2 regions of the Laceyella tengchongensis genome follow, and region 2 is predicted to be linked to the other one. Evidence: a T-box and tRNA genes for the amino acid it is inferred to sense, from the RefSeq annotation. Region 2 holds a T-box; the other holds one or more tRNA genes.
The links. The T-box of region 2 lies ahead of trpS (tryptophan--tRNA ligase). A T-box ahead of a tRNA ligase gene usually reads a tRNA of that ligase, here a tRNA-Trp.
Positions count from the first base shown of each region.

Region 1: it encodes a tRNA-Trp, which carries the amino acid that the T-box ahead of trpS (tryptophan--tRNA ligase) is inferred to sense. The anticodon was not compared.

Region 1 is NZ_FXTU01000002.1:663,313-671,340, forward strand. Features, by position in the region: gene QQZ12_RS06930 (vWA domain-containing protein) at 1-960, opposite strand, end outside; gene QQZ12_RS06935 (TrkH family potassium uptake protein) at 1,203-2,555, opposite strand; gene mnmA (tRNA 2-thiouridine(34) synthase MnmA) at 2,682-3,776, shown strand; gene QQZ12_RS06945 (hypothetical protein) at 4,020-4,661, shown strand; tRNA gene QQZ12_RS06950 (tRNA-Arg) at 4,712-4,788, opposite strand; tRNA gene QQZ12_RS06955 (tRNA-Leu) at 4,798-4,884, opposite strand; tRNA gene QQZ12_RS06960 (tRNA-Cys) at 4,895-4,968, opposite strand; tRNA gene QQZ12_RS06965 (tRNA-Trp) at 4,977-5,050, opposite strand; tRNA gene QQZ12_RS06970 (tRNA-Thr) at 5,054-5,129, opposite strand; tRNA gene QQZ12_RS06975 (tRNA-Phe) at 5,131-5,206, opposite strand; tRNA gene QQZ12_RS06980 (tRNA-Ser) at 5,249-5,342, opposite strand; gene QQZ12_RS06985 (DUF4190 domain-containing protein) at 5,570-5,851, opposite strand; gene QQZ12_RS06990 (hypothetical protein) at 6,044-6,712, opposite strand; gene QQZ12_RS06995 (hypothetical protein) at 6,894-7,070, opposite strand; gene QQZ12_RS07000 (hypothetical protein) at 7,079-7,552, opposite strand; gene QQZ12_RS07005 (hypothetical protein) at 7,670-8,014, opposite strand.
Region 2 is NZ_FXTU01000002.1:407,668-415,695, reverse strand. Features, by position in the region: gene holA (DNA polymerase III subunit delta) at 1-823, shown strand, start outside; gene QQZ12_RS05600 (hypothetical protein) at 839-1,411, shown strand; gene QQZ12_RS05595 (phytoene desaturase family protein) at 1,464-2,765, opposite strand; gene QQZ12_RS05590 (2-thiouracil desulfurase family protein) at 3,107-3,568, shown strand; gene QQZ12_RS05585 (CcdC family protein) at 3,652-4,164, opposite strand; T-box leader at 4,305-4,549, shown strand; gene trpS (tryptophan--tRNA ligase) at 4,593-5,570, shown strand; gene rpsT (30S ribosomal protein S20) at 5,654-5,920, opposite strand; partial or broken gene gpr (GPR endopeptidase) at 6,126-6,866, shown strand; gene QQZ12_RS05565 (DNRLRE domain-containing protein) at 7,245-8,028, shown strand, end outside.

The DNA of each region.
Region 1 (8,028 bases), 260 kb from region 2:
TTTAGCCGTTTGAACCGGGTCCCCGCCGCAATTCTCAAACCCATCGCTGATGATGAGTATATGGTTTTCCACGGTAGCCGGGGCCCCTTTTTGCATGTCTTTGGAACTGCTACCCATGGCCAGCGCCAATGGGTTGTATCCGGCCGGATGAATTTGGCTCAGCGCTTTACGCAGTTTTTCTCGGTCCCATTTATCCCCGGCGTAAATTTTAGCTTGACTTCGGCATGACCGCTCTTTGTCCTTTTGCGCACTGGTTCCCTCATGGCCATATACTTTCACTTGCAACAGGGAGCGCTTCGGAGGCAAGGCAGCGGCCAATTGCTCAATGCTCTGTTTGGCACTGTCCATCTTGCTCTTGCTGTGATTCGACAACTGACTTTTCATGCTGCCGCTGGCGTCAAGCATGACGGACATGTTCATTTTCTTGGGCTGTTCAGGTGTAAGCGCTGAAGACGGCTTATCCTTGGAAGCGGAAGCAGGTGTCGGCTTGGGGTATTTGTGGCGCGCCGCCACCCAAACATCGACCATCTCTTCATAATCGGCTTCCTCTAGATTTTTGAAGCGTTCCACATCGCTCCGGTAGTTCTCACCCACTAAACCCAATAAATAGGCATACGCCTTGTCATCGCTCAATCCTTTGGGCATCTGGTTCAAAGCTTGAACCACCTTACCCCGGTTGAACTTCTCGCCGGCGTACTCCCCTTTTCCTTCATCGTTTAAAATATCATTTAACTCCGTATGTGGAGCCGGGCTCTTGGGCAAATCCGATGTATCCTCTTGTCTCGGCATCTCTTCCGTCTCTTGCTTCTGAATATCGTCTACTGCCAGCTGTTCTACTTTTTCAACTTGGTTTCCAGTCGTATGCTGAATTTTTTCTATCACGGTGGCGCAACCGCTTAAGAAGAGGAAACTGCAGCAGAGGAGAGCCGATGGCAAGAAATCTTTTTTTGTGATTCGCATAAGCCCCTCCTTACTGAAAGTGGTTACATGATACTCATTTCTATGCCATTGCGCTTGTAAATAGCTTACTGGAACCACTTTGCTTTGACAACCGCTTTTAAGCCTGGCGTTTCGACAATCTTAGTACGATTTTTTAGCCAACTCCGTCACACCACATTCCTTACCAGCATGCCCACTTCAAAGACCGATCAACCGCTTGCCATGCTGGGTGGGCAACTGGCACCCCCTGTCCAACCCGTTCGTCAACCGATCAACGGTCTATCTTCAGGATAACGGTAAGGCGGTTGTTTCTGACTGTGGGCGATAGCAAAAGCAATGGTGAGCGGCCCTAACCTACCGGCAAACATCGTGAGCAGAACGATCACTTTACCTGGCACTGACAGCGTCGGGGTTAATCCCATGGTCAAACCAACTGTGCCAAACGCGGAAACCGTCTCAAACCCAGCGGTCAACAGATCCGTTTGCTCAGTGATCGTCAACAGCATCGTATCCAAGATGACCAGCGTGGTCGCCGCCACAGTCACAGTAAGCGCTTTGTACACCAACCCGTGGGGAATGCGGCGCTTATATGCGATGACATCATCCCGTCCACGGATCATCGACCAGACCGACAGCAGAATGGTAGCCAAGGTGGTCGTCTTGATTCCCCCGCCCGTGGAACTAGGGGAGGCCCCCACAAACATCAGCAATACAGTGAAAAACAATGTCGCTGAGTACATATCCCCCAAGCTAAGTGTGTTATAGCCGCCTGATCTCGGTGTAACAGAGTGAAAAAAAGATGCCATGATTTTTCCTTGAAACGACAACCCGCCCAAGGTTTTGGGATTGGCCCATTCCACCACCAAAATCACCAGCATACCCATAACGATCAAGATTCCCGTCATGGTCAAAACAATCTTGGAATGTAAACTAATCCGTTTGGTCTTCCGATAATGAAGCAATTCTAAAATAACGACAAACCCGATCCCTCCCAAAATAACAAGGGAGGAAACAACCAGGTTTATCCACGGATCTTCAACATAATGGGTGATGCTACTGAACGCTTCCTTTTCCCCAAACAGATCAAACCCGGCACTATTAAATGAAGAAATGGAATGAAAAAGGGAGAAATAAAGCCCTTTTTCCAATCCGAATTCGGGAACGAAACGCACGCTCAACAATACAAATCCGATTCCTTCAATGATGAAGGTAATTTTGAGAACTTTCAACACGAGGTTGACTACCCCTTGCATGTTGAACTGGTTGAATGTCTCCCGCAACACCAACCGCTCCCGAAATCCGATTTTTTTGCCCACAAGATATGCGAAAAACGTGCCGAACGTCATAAAACCTAATCCGCCCACTTGAATGAGCAACAAGATGACCACTTCGCCAAAGGTGTTAAACGTTGTAGCTGTGTCAACCACCACTAGCCCAGTCACGCATACAGCCGAGGTGGCTGTAAACAATGCGTCAATAAAAGGCAATCCCTGTCCGGATTCTGTGGCCACCGGCAAAGATAACAAGCACGCCCCGATCAAAATCGTCACAGCAAACCCGAGCACCAAAATTTGTGTCGAAGTGAGCCTGCTCTGCAACAATTGTTTTTGGTCCATATTTGCACATCCACCAATCTCTAATCAATCAGATCGTTTGCCTACGGATTTGTTGAAAACATTTGGTTTCGATTATAATGAAGACATGCCATCGAAACAAGGGTATGAAACCGAACACTGGAAGTGATGCAAATGAGCAAGAAACATATACGCGTGGTGGTCGGCATGTCCGGCGGCGTGGACTCGTCCGTGACCGCCTGGTTGCTAAAAGAGCAAGGCTATGAGGTTATCGGGCTGTTTATGAAAAACTGGGATGACACCGATGAATTCGGCCATTGCACAGCCACGGAGGACTTCGAAGATGTGCGTCGCGTTTGCGCACAGATTGGCATTCCCTATTACTCTGTCAACTTCGAAAAGGAATATGAACAAAAAGTGTTTCAGTATTTCCTTGATGAATACAAAAAAGGCAGAACCCCCAATCCGGACATCATGTGCAACCGGGAAATCAAGTTTGGCGAGTTCTTAAACAAAGCGAAACAGCTAGGGGCCGATTTCATCGCAACGGGCCATTACGCACAAATCATCGAGAAAAACGGAGAAAAGTACCTAGCCCGTGGCGCGGACCCCAATAAAGACCAAACCTATTTCTTGTACGCCGTCAACAAACCGCAATTGCTACAGGCCATGTTTCCCATTGGGCACATGCAGAAACAGGAGGTGCGCGAGATCGCGCAAAAAGTCGGTTTGGCCACAGCCAAAAAGAAAGACAGCACCGGCATCTGTTTCATCGGCGAGCGAAATTTCCGCGAATTCCTCAGCCACTATCTGCCTGCACAACCTGGAGAGATCCATACCCTAGATGGGGAAGTGAAAGGGCGGCACGACGGCTTGATGTATTATACGTTGGGCCAACGTCAAGGATTGGGGATCGGTGGAAGCGGAACAGGGGAACCCTGGTTTGTCGTGAAAAAGGACATTGAAAAGAACATTCTCTATGTGGCGCAAGGCCATGACCATGAAGCACTGTACTCCGGTGGGCTCATCGCCACCGATATCAATTGGTTGGGCCAAGGCGACACTCCAAACGAGCCTTTTACATGCACCGCTAAATTCCGCTACCGTCAAAAAGACCAACCGGTGCGCGTACTTCCGCAACCGGACGGCACTTTCCGCGTAGAATTCGCCGAACGGCAACGGGCGGTCACCCCGGGGCAATCCGTGGTTTTCTATGATGAGGAAATTTGTTTAGGTGGGGGCATTATTGACAGCACCTTTTAATATAAAATAGAATTGGGCGGTTTTCTTGAACGGCCACAGGGCTGAATCAAGAAAGCCGCACCTTATTTTTACGATGCCTCTCTCGACATCGTTCAGCAAACTTCTATCCCCCTGTTTCTTTTGGCTACCAAAATGTTTCCGTTTTATGGCACAACCGAAAACGGGACTTTAGTCTACTATTCAAATATTGGAAAATAGAGTAGCATTAAGTCGAGTTTCATAGTATAAAGGGGGATTGTAGCATTGAAGGACAAAGCGTATTTACCCGCCCCTGAGTTTGACACAGACGACCTGTCTCCCGAAGAATACAGCACGCAAATCAAACGAAAAACCATCGCTCTGATTGGTGCTGGCATTGCATGTTCCGTCTTTTCCTACGCCATTTTCACCAACTCAACTGGCTCTATTTCAACTGACAACAACGAAGTCACCGCCAAGCAAACGAAACGGCCTACCCCAGAGACGGAACAAAAACTGCACAGGTCAAGCCAGTCCGCATCCACCGCTACAAAAGCGAATTCGTCGGACAACGGCCATCAACCCAACGACCCGGCAAAACATCTTCCCGGCATGGTTGACGGAGATGCCAACCCAACCCCAGATGCGACTCACCCTAACCAATCTCCGAACAAACCCTCACACATCGGGAATGACGACAACCGGGATCCGCTTAACATTTTTCACGCCTCCTCAAATGTAGTGGCCAGCGCGACGCCTTCATATGAAAAAAACCCTTCACCAAGTTCAGACATACATAATAAACCTTCAACCGTTGTACAGAAGGAAAAACCACAGCAAAATACGCCCACATGCGAGCTGGCCTGCGAAGCGACAAAATCTACTAAAAAAAAGTTGGCAGAAATATTGCGAGATTTAACCAATTGAAGCCAATAAAAAAAGTAGCTGACTTTTTTCAAAGCCGGCTACTTTTTATATGGCGTGCCCTGGAAGATTCGAACTCCCGACCTTCTGATCCGTAGTCAGACGCTCTATCCAGCTGAGCTAAGGGCACATATGCGATTGGTGCGGACGAAGGGACTTGAACCCCCACAGCCTTGCGGCCACAAGAACCTGAATCTTGCGCGTCTGCCAATTCCGCCACGTCCGCAAACTTCATATGGAGGCGGCACCCGGACTCGAACCGGGGGTAAAGGTTTTGCAGACCTCTGCCTTACCACTTGGCTATGCCGCCATGATAATTGGCAGGGGCGGTAGGAATCGAACCCACACTGGAGGTTTTGGAGACCTCTGTTCTACCACTAAACTACGCCCCTGTATGGTGCTGGTGAGAGGACTTGAACCCCCAACCTACTGATTACAAGTCAGTTGCTCTACCAATTGAGCTACACCAGCGTGGTGGCTCGGGACGGAATCGAACCGCCGACACGAGGATTTTCAGTCCTCTGCTCTACCGACTGAGCTACCGAGCCACATTCTTTTATTATAACATAGACAATCGTTTTTGTCAAAAATGGCGGAGAGAGAGGGATTCGAACCCTCGAGGCGAGTTTTGCCCGCCTACACGATTTCCAATCGTGCTCCTTCGGCCAGCTCGGACATCTCTCCGTGTTGTGAAGTTAAATTTTCGTTTTCGTCAGCTCATCTCGCTGACAAAATATATATTACACTGGTTCATTCATGTTGTCAACGGGAATTTTAATTTAATTCTATTCTGAATTTATTTGGTTGCCACCCCGCACGCTTGGATTTTCTCTCACTGGTCAACCCCATGCTCCGCCATCTACCGAAGATATGATTTGACTTTCCTTTTCCGCAACCGATTGCTATCTGCGTTATGGGAGTGCGGTCATCAACACCGCTTTTAACAGCGCATGAATAAAACTGAACCCAATCGCCAATCCGCTTAACATCATCCCCACGCTCGCCAAGTTCCCTTTTTCTGATCTTCTACCCCTCAGCCCCAGCACCAATCCGACCACTCCGCACACAATCCCGGCCAGCGCAAACACAAAGGCTGAAAAAAAGCCGACAATTCCCAACACCAATGCAATCTGCGCTTCTTTGTTCCGCTGTGGCATTCTTTCCAAATTGGTTTGAATTTGCGTTGGTTCCATCAAATCCCTCCAACCCGCATCTTAATGTTAGTTTATTCATCAGGAAGCAGATATTCCCTCTCTCTTCATTCTTTTCATTTTCCTTCCATCGCAAACCCCCTTTTTATAAATTTTCCCCAAGCCCCCCTTCATTCCATGTGGCGGGATGAGGTCATTTTGATAAAAAAAGCCACCTGCTGGCAGCTTTTTCCTTTATGTCCTTTCTTTTTGGCTGGAACTCGCTTTTTTGTAAGCAAGTTCAAAAGCGGTCTCTTCTTGCGCTTGTTGCGTCTTTTTGTGAGCCGTTTTCTTATCATCTGCTGGCACGTTTTCTTCAAGGTAGTCGAGTGCCCTGACACTTTTACTCTTGGCCCGAAGCCCGTCGTAACTAAATCCAAATTGCAACTCAACCTCTTTGTTGAGAGAATCCTTTGTAATTCCTTTTGCTTGCCCTGGCTTGAAAAACACCTCAAATCCATTGACCTCGATTTTTCCATTGCCGGGATGCTTATACTCCGTCACGATCCCTCTTACTGTCCGCAACGGGTTTCCACCAGCTTCATCAACCATCCGATGATGAACCAATGACTGCAATCCCTCTCCTACTCCAAACCACTCAAAACAAAAAGTCTTGTAGGGGGACTTCTCCGCTTCTTTGGCACAAGCTTCAATTAATCTCTTTGCCCTGCTTTTCTCAAACTCATATCCTTCCATCCCTTTCAATACCATGAGGACATAATGATAATAAAGGGCCTGCACCTGATTGGTTCTGCTACTCCAAGCGGACAAATATTCAATCGCATCATCGAGAGTCACATTGGGATGATGGCGTGCCACTTGGAACCATAAATAAATGTTTTTCTCATTGTCCGGCTCTTCCATGAGATTGTCTTTCAGCAATTCATGATATAATTGAGATTTTTTGTGCCGATTTTGCTGAAATCCTTAAATTTCTGTCTGCAAAGCGAACGATTTGCAGACGGATCATCGGTTTGTTAGAGATCGACTACAATAAGTTGTTCAAGTTTTGTATCACGATGTTCAAATCCATGTACAGTTTCTTTCAATCATTTTCACAATGCGTGATATAGGTGTTGCTTTCCTCTTCAATATGTGTTTGTTTCACGCTTTCCAAAAGGCCCTCCACCAAATCCAGACAAGCCAAAACCCACTGGTTACTTGGGCGCTTAAAAAATTCTGCATGTGTGAGTCCTGAGATTTTAACCACATCTTCAATCATGTGTATGATCATCTCAACATAGGAGATGGACTCATGCAACAAGTTGTTGTGATCACGGGACCGTTTAAACCAACTCCCCGCATGGTTCGCAACACTTTTACTTCCTCCAACTCTTCCCCGGAAAGAAGCTTGGGCTGCTTTGTGTACTTCGCTTTTAGTGCATTTAGCTTATCTTTTAACTGCTCTCGTATGCACAATCCTTTGATGTGATAAAGCAGGGAGTCCACTTTACCTTGCCGCTCCGATGTTTCAATCGCCTTATCTGCCGCATTGTTCGCTTCATCGAGATTCTTGCCCATATATAGATAATACCGTGCCAAATGTGCCGGAAAATGCGGTTCTTCCGGATATAAGTGAACCAATTTACGTAGAATATCCCCTTGCCACTTGACATCTTCGATCTCGGTCATTAATCGAGCCAACTTCTCTTCTCCCATCTCTTTATTGTTTCGGCAGATGAACAAGTCGAACAAAATTTCCATGATATACTCTGGCTGCTCTCCATACTCAGAAAACGTGTCTCCCAAAAAAGCAAGCGACTATTGAGCCAAAATGCTTCTGTACGTAAAATTATCCACTTCCTCTTTTTTGCCTAACAATTAACGCAACAGCTCTTCTGCATACAAATAGTGACGAGGCCACCAATGCGTAAATTTGCCGTATTTCTCCTTAATCAACAATAACTCCAGATTGAAATTGAAGTGCTTTTTCAAATCAATTTTATCCCATTCTGACACTTTATCAGTTCCAGCTTTATTAAGGAGGATTGCAAACAAATTGGCCGGAAGGCTTTTTTGTTCAAAGTGATAGCACAAGGCGATATATATGAGAATTTTCTTTTGCTCTTCTGTCCGAATTGTGCTGATAAACTTTTCAATATAATCGGACAGTCCCAGGAAATCCTCCTCAAACGTAACCAATCCGATATAAAATGGATTCCGCAACGCCGGAGAATTCG
Region 2 (8,028 bases):
GACGCTTCCTTTTTTTGGTGAACGCCGCTTTATCGTGGGCAAAAACGCGCAGTTTTTAACAGCCAGCAAAGGAAAAAGCGGTGTCTCCCATGATCCGGACGCACTGATCCATTATTTAAAAAACCCGTTGGAAACAAGCGTGGTGGTGCTCACCCTGCACGGTGACCATTTGGACAAGCGCAAGAAGGTAGTGAAGGAATTGTTGGCCGGCGCCCGCACGGCGCAATTTGACTCGCTCAAAGGCAAAGAAGCTGCGGAATGGGTAGTGCGCCGGTTGCGCGAGCGACTGGTGCGGATCGATGCCGATGCGCTGAAAGAACTGCTTGTCTTAGTGGGAAACGATTTGCACCTCTTGCATCAAGAATGCGAGAAATTGGCCACGTTTGTGGGTGAGAACGGAGTCGTCACCCCAAAGATCGTATCGGAATTGGTTCCGCGCACGTTGGAGCAGGATGTGTTCAAACTGACAGAGAAAATCGCGGAACGAAAGTTGGAAGACGCCTTTCATATCTGGCATGATTTGCTGTTCCAGAAAGAAGAACCCGTGCGGATCTTGGCGCTGGTCATTCGTCAATTCCGCCTGATGTTTCAAGTGAAGACGTTGGCAGGAAAAGGAATGAGTGAACGCGAGATGGCGCAACAGCTCAAAGTGCACCCCTATCCGGTGAAATTGGCGTTGCGCCAAGCGAGGGCTTTCAGTGAAAAGCAGTTGCGTTCTTTGTTGGCGATGGCCATTGCGGCCGACCAGGAGATCAAATCGGGAAAAGTGGACAAAGAATTGGCTGTCGAACGATTGCTGTTCCGATTGCATATGTCCGCTTGAAAGGAGCAATCAATGATGCAAGACCAACAACGACAAGCTTTGCGCAAACGGCAATGGCTGTATCTCAACGGGCTGTTTGTTGCCGTGTTACTTTTGTTGGGCCTGTTGCTGGCGATCAATGTCACCGCCCCGCAGTTTTTCTTAGCGCTGGGGTTGCTCTTTTTGGTGACGCCCGTCAGCATCTGGGTGTTTAAGGAAAGCAACCCCTTGTTGCGGGTGCTCCCCGGCATGGGAGAATTATCGCAATATGAACATGAGAAGCTGGGGGAAAGTTGGGGGAAATATCAGTTCTCCACCGCTTTATTGCAAACGGCCTGTAGCTTGTTCTTCTTTGTGCAGGCCGCGATTCGTGAGGGAGGGGCTCCATTTCGCGAAGGGATACCGATTTGGTATTTCATTGTCGTTCCGGTGATCGTGCTATTGATTATCAACTTAAACCATCGTTCGCACATTAAGCGGATGGATGGGAAGACGCCGGAACAACTGCATACTTACGCTGAAGAGAAAAGGTTATTTTCCATTGTGTTTGCATCCGTGACCTTGGGGATGACGTTGATCGGCACCTGTGTGGTCATGTTGATGAGTTGATGACAAATGCAAAAAGCCCGGCTTGCGAATAGCGAGCCGGGCTTTTTACGAATCAATCCTGTTCCTCTTCAACAGGGTGCTTCATGATGCGGCGGGTGGCTTCATAAGCGGAGGTGAAGGAAAGCTCCGACAGTTGCCCTTTTCCTTGACACCAGTCACCTGCGAAATAAGCGTTGGCCAGGCTGTGGAATTTGACCGGCATCAGCCGTTGGTCATCAATGCATTTGATTTCCTGTACCGTCGCTTTTTTGGACACACGTTTAGCTACAAGCCGGTCGCGCCAGCCGGGGAAGTGCTTGTCATAAATGGATTCGATGATGGCTACTTTCTCATCGGCTTTGTTTTGGGCGATCTCCTCTTCATTTAGATAGGCGACGGCTTGCATCAATTGTCCGCCCTCAGGTACACAGGTCGTGTCATAGTATGAAATGTCTGTGATGAATACCTTTTGCGCCTTTTGATAAATGTAAGTAAACGGGCTGGAAATCCGTTCGGAAAGGCCGACGTCGTACACGACCACACTGGTGGGGGAGTAACGAACATATTCTTCGAAATACTTTTGCAAAGGCGTTTCCGCAAACAATTGGCTACATTCTTTGGGCGGAATGCAGAATAGATAATGATCTGCGGTGTACACCCTTTCTTCTTTGCCGTAGATGGCTGTGATTTCCTTGCCGTCCAGGTCGATCCGACTCACTTTTTCTTTGGTGATGATGCGTCCGCCGTTTTTTTCGATGATGTCGGCGAAAGCCTGCACGATGGCTTGCCAACCGCCGCCGATGTAAGAAACGGCCCGTTGGGTCGCGAACAGGCGCCGGTAGTAATCGAAAAACAACGTCGAAGGAATGCGTTCTGGTTCATTGGTGAAAAAGTTGGATGAAGCGATGGTCAAAAGCAAATCGCGGACTTGTGGCGTTTCCTTTTGTAAATACTCACCAATAGGGATGCCTTCTTCCCCGCGATTGATGGAGGACATTGTTTTGAACACTTCATAAGCAAATCGCAATTTGTTTTGCGAATCCAGCACTTTGGTACGGTAAAGCCCTTCCAATGTTGCCGGCATCGGCGTTGTATACGATCCCATGTCATAAAAGGCTTTGGATGGGGAAAAATCTTTCCAATCGACGTTTAATCCAATTTCATGTTCGAATTTGCGCAAAATGGACTTGTCGCGGGCGTAAATGGCATGCGCCCCAAAGTTGAAATTAAATCCTTTCAACGGAATGGTAATCGCCCGACCACCCAATTTGGGCGCTTTTTCCAACAAAGTCACATCGTATCCATTGTGTGCGAGCCGAGCGGCGGCGCTCAAACCGGCCAAACCTCCACCCACCACAATCGCTTTTTCAGACACGTAGAAACACTCTCCTCCAGTAAACGGTTACAAAGCGGAAAAAAATGAGATATCTATCACTTTCCTATTTTATCAAGTTTAAAACACTTAGAGTAGGTTTTTATTTGAGTTCGGAAATTTCTTGCTAGTGCGTTCGATTTCCGGTCCGAAAGGGATGTTGATAAGGGCGTGGAGAAGGGGTACATTAGGGCGTGACGGATAATCAACTGGATGCATATGAGCGCTGGAGCATCTTCTCCCCGGTAAGTACCTCATCACGGGTGAAGCATAGGGGAAAGCGGTTTATAAGACGCTAGACTACTTGTCAGAGGTTGAACATGGAAGACAAGGGAAGGGATACGATGAAGAAAAAATTGGTGAGTGCTTGTTTTGCCGGTATCCATTGCCGGTATGATGGCAAGCACAATCGGGTGGAGCAGATTCAAGAACTCATTAAGCGGGGGGAGGCGGTGCCCGTCTGTCCGGAGCAGCTTGGCGGGTTGTCCACTCCACGCAAACCAGCGGAAATCGTTGGCGGCGATGGGCATGATGTGTTGGATGGAAAGGCAAAAGTGGTCACCGTGGACGGAGAAGATGTGACCGAAGCGTTTGTGCGGGGAGCTTATGAGGCGTTACGCGTAGCCCAAATGCTGGGGGTGGAGGAGGCAATCTTGAAAGAGAAAAGCCCCTCATGCGGCAATTGCATCGTATATGACGGCACCTTTCAAGGCGTGAAGAAAGCAGGACAAGGAGTGACAGCGGCATTGCTTAAGCGCCACGGGATTAACGTCGTGTCTGAGGAGGAGTGGAAGCAGGAGTCATGAGCAAGCCCTAATGGAAAACGCGTCCCGCAACTTTATGGCGCCTGGAAAAAAATAGGCCCTCCGATGAAGGAGGGCTTAACTTGTTAGGCTGTGGGCGAGGGGACGTTTTTCTGCCCAAGCTGTTCTTTGATCTTTTTATATTGGAACAGCATGGCGACGCGCCACGGCAACAACATGCCAAAGGCGAGGATGAAGAAAACGCCGCCTGTCTGGAAGATGCTGATATGATGTTCGATGTAGTTGTGCAAGGCGAGGCGCACCACAAACAATCCGCTCAAAATGACAACGAAGGCGCGGGACTGCTTCAGGTAAATGTCGTCCCCTTTAATTTCAAACGCGGATGTTTTGATGAGTGGCAACGAGAAGAACAAGGCTCCCACCAAAAAAGACAGGATCGCCCAAGAGAGGGGGATGCGGCATTCTGGAAACACGAACATCAGGAAACCGGTGCTCATCCCCAGGGGTGGTATGATAATTTTTTTTGCTGAAGTCGGCTTTTTGGAAGCTCTCAACCGCATGATAAAAAAAGTCGAAGCCATGGCGACCCCGATGATCGGCGCGATGGTTGTGAGATGAATCGGTAAAGTTTGTCCCATATCCGTCCCTCCTGATTCTAGAAAAAAACTAGCACATTCCCGGCCCTTTGTAAATAAGGGCTCGCTTGACTTTTTGGCAATATTGGAGCAAAATGAATATCATTAAGTATCATATGTGAATGGGAAAATTTTCATACGGCACAACGGCGATGATAAAGGGGAGTAGTATAGGAGCGGCCGCTTAAGAGAGTTGGCGGGTGGTGCGAGCCAACCGGCCCCCAATACGAATGGGCTTTGGAGCCGTTTTCCTGAACGCGGGGGCATGCGATAGATTCCGTCAGTAAGGAAATCCGGGTTATTCCGTTATGAATGAATGAAGTGTGCCCGAAGTGTGTGTTTTTCGGGCAAATAAGGGTGGTACCGCGAGTTCAGGCTCGTCCCTTACGGGGGCGGGCTTTTTTATTTTCTCTTAAAAGGAGTGTGTCAAGATGGAACGCGTATTGTCTGGCATCCAACCGACTGGCGCCGTGACCCTGGGGAATTATATCGGGGCGATGCAACGGTTTGTTCAAATGCAGGAGGAGGCCGACTGTTATTTCTGTGTGGTGAATATGCACGCCCTCACCATTCCGCAAGACCCCGAATTGCTAAAACAAAGAACCATTGATTTGGTGGCTATTTATCTGGCGACCGGGCTTGATCCGGCCAAGTCCACCATATTTGTCCAATCTCAGGTTCCAGCCCATGCAGAAGCGGCTTGGTTGTTACAATGCGTGGCCCGCGTCGGCGAACTGAATCGGATGGTGCAATTCAAAGAGAAGGGCAAAGGGTCCGAATCCGTCTTGGCTGGACTTTACACCTATCCCGTTCTGATGGCGGCTGACATTTTACTTTACAACCCCAAGCGGGTGCCGGTCGGTGAAGACCAAAAGCAACACTTGGAATTAACGCGTGAAATCGCGGAGCGTTTCAACCGCGATTATGCCGAGATTTTCACGTTGCCCGAACCGTACATCGGCGAAGTGGGCGCCCGGATCATGGGTCTGGACAATCCGACCAAAAAGATGAGCAAAAGCGCCGATAGCGAGTTCAACTACATCACACTGCTGGATGAACCCAAGAAGATTGAGAAAAAGCTGAAGCGCGCCGTAACCGATTCAGAGAATGTCATCCGCTTCGATCCGGTTGCGAAGCCAGGGATCAGCAACTTGCTCAACATCTACAGCAGCCTGTCAGGCAAGTCGATCAAAGAATTAGAGAAACAGTATGAAGGTTTGGGGTATGGTCAGTTTAAGAAGGATCTGATTGAGGTAACGATCGATCATCTCGCGCCGATCCAGTCGCGTTTCTATGAAATCCGCAACTCCGGCGAAGTGGAGCAAGTGCTAAAACAAGGCCGGGAGAAGGCGGCGGCGGTGGCTGATGAAACATTGAAACGCATCAAAGATGCCATGGGCATTATCTAAATGAAAAGATCTCGTCCCAAAACTTGGGGCGAGATCTTTTTAAATAAAAGCGACCCAACAAAGCGGGTCGTTCATAAGCTGCATTACGCTTGCAATGCTTGCAGTTTTTTTACGAGGCGGGATTTTTTGCGAGCTGCAGCGTTCTTATGGATCAGGCCTTTGGTTACGGCTTTGTCCAAAGTGCGAGCAGCCTCTTTGTACAGAACGGTTGCTTTTTCGTTGTCTTGTTGTTCAACGGCAACCAAGAACTTTTTCACAGCCGTACGCATAGCAGACTTTTGGGAAGCGTTGCGCTGACGGCGAATTTCGTTGGTTTTAGCGCGTTTGATTGCGGACTTAATGTTAGCCAATACATTCACCTCCTGTGGGATTCTGATCTCCGCATCCCATTTATGCAACATGCAATATTCTAGCATGAGCCATGGCAAAAAGCAATAACACAAGCCAGAGGAATAAATAAATCAACAAAAAGCAAACTATTAGCGGATTGTCGGGGAGGTGTCCCGAACAAAGGTGGCATCCACCTATGGATGCAACGGGGAGGAAGATTCATTCATGAACGCAGAGCGCACTGAACACCAAATCGATTTGTCTGGCTACTCTATTCGCACAGACCTGGCGCGGGAAGCGCATCAGATGGCGGTAGAAGAGCGGGGGGGCACAAGCGACATCCCCGGCGTACGGATGGAAGAGAACACCGATGAAGGCATCACCACCAGCTGGATCTGGATCGATGAGCAAGCGGGCAGTGAAGCGATTGGCAAAGTGCCTGGCACCTATCTGACGTTGGAAGTGCCGGCGCTTAGAAGCAGAGATTCCATGCTAGAAAAGCGCGTAAGTGAACACTTTGCCCAGCAATTCAGCCGTTTTTTGGATGAGGTTGGCATTGGCCTTGACGACTCCGGCCTGATCGTCGGCCTCGGCAACTGGAATGTCACGGCCGACGCCCTCGGGCCGCTCGTCGTCAAACACACCCTCGTCACCCGCCACCTGTTTGAGCTGGCGCCCGAGTCCGTCGCTGAAGGGTATCGGTCGATCAGCGCACTGTCGCCGGGCGTGCTGGGCATCACGGGGATCGAGACGAGCGAGATCGTGCGCGGCGTGGTGGAAAAGACGAAACCGGACTTCGTCATCGCCTTCGATTCATTGGCGTCAAGAGCGCTCAGCCGCGTGAACACCACCATCCAAGTGGCCGACACCGGTATCCATCCTGGCTCAGGGGTGGGCAACAAGCGCAAAGCCCTCACCAAAGAAACACTGGGTGTACCGGTGATTGCGATTGGAGTTCCTACAGTTACAATATTGCTGGTATGGAAACGATCCATTTGTTTAAAAGGATTGCTAGGACGTTCCCTATTCCCATCAAAAAACAGATGTTAATTAAAGTTGGTTGAGATAAAGATCTTAAAACTGATAAGACTTTTCTTTTAATTATGAGCCTGGCAAGTAAGTGCTGGGCTTTTTATTTTTCCCAAATCGTTTTGAAGTACCTTTTACATAATAGAGTATGAATTACTTAAAATGGGATAAAATATATAATCTGTTTATAAAAAATACTTAAAAACTAGATAAAAAATAATTGATTTATTATTTATAAGTAATTAAATTATATAATGTAGTTGTGACTATTTTGTGTCACGAAACAACTAGCATGTGAAGAAAGAAGGGATATGTTTGCAATTTTTTTATGCTGAACGATACGCGCGAATTCGTAGCATTGTATCGATTACTATTGTATTGGCATTGATCTTCACTCTCTGGCCGCAAGTAGCATTTGATGTATTGGCTGCTCCTGCACCCAAGCCAGTTGAATTGGAACACATGCGGACTGCCACTTCGAAAACTTATATATCTCCAGATAAAAAGACATATACTTTGGAAGAATATTTGGAGCCCATTCACTATAAAAAGGATGGTAAATGGATAGAAATTGATAACGAAATAAAAGAGATAAAAGATGTCAAATTAAAAAGAGCGGCCGCGGTGGACGATGCTGAACTTTCCCTCACAAATGGAGGAAACCAATTTCAAGTGGGGTTTGCCCCACGTAGCCGGGGCAAGAAAGTGGTTCGTTTGCAATTGGGACAAGCCCACATCGATTTCGGTTTAGTTGATGGTGCCGATGTAGCCGCGAAAAAAGCTAAGAACAAAGTGACGTACCCCTCGGTTTATCCATATACGGATTTGAGTTATTATGTCACCAATACAGGTTTTAAAGAGGCCTGGGTGTTGCAAAAATACACGGGACAGTCTACCTATACGTTATCTTTAAAAACGAAAAATGTGGATGTCAAACAAGAGAAAGACGGTTCCCTTTCATTTTTAGATAACAAGGGTAACACGGTGTTTGCCATTCCTCGACCTTTCATGGTGGATGCCAATGACGAACAATCCTTTGGTGCCCGATATGAATTGCGTGAGGAGAAAAACCAAACGTTTATAGATTTGAAAGTGGATA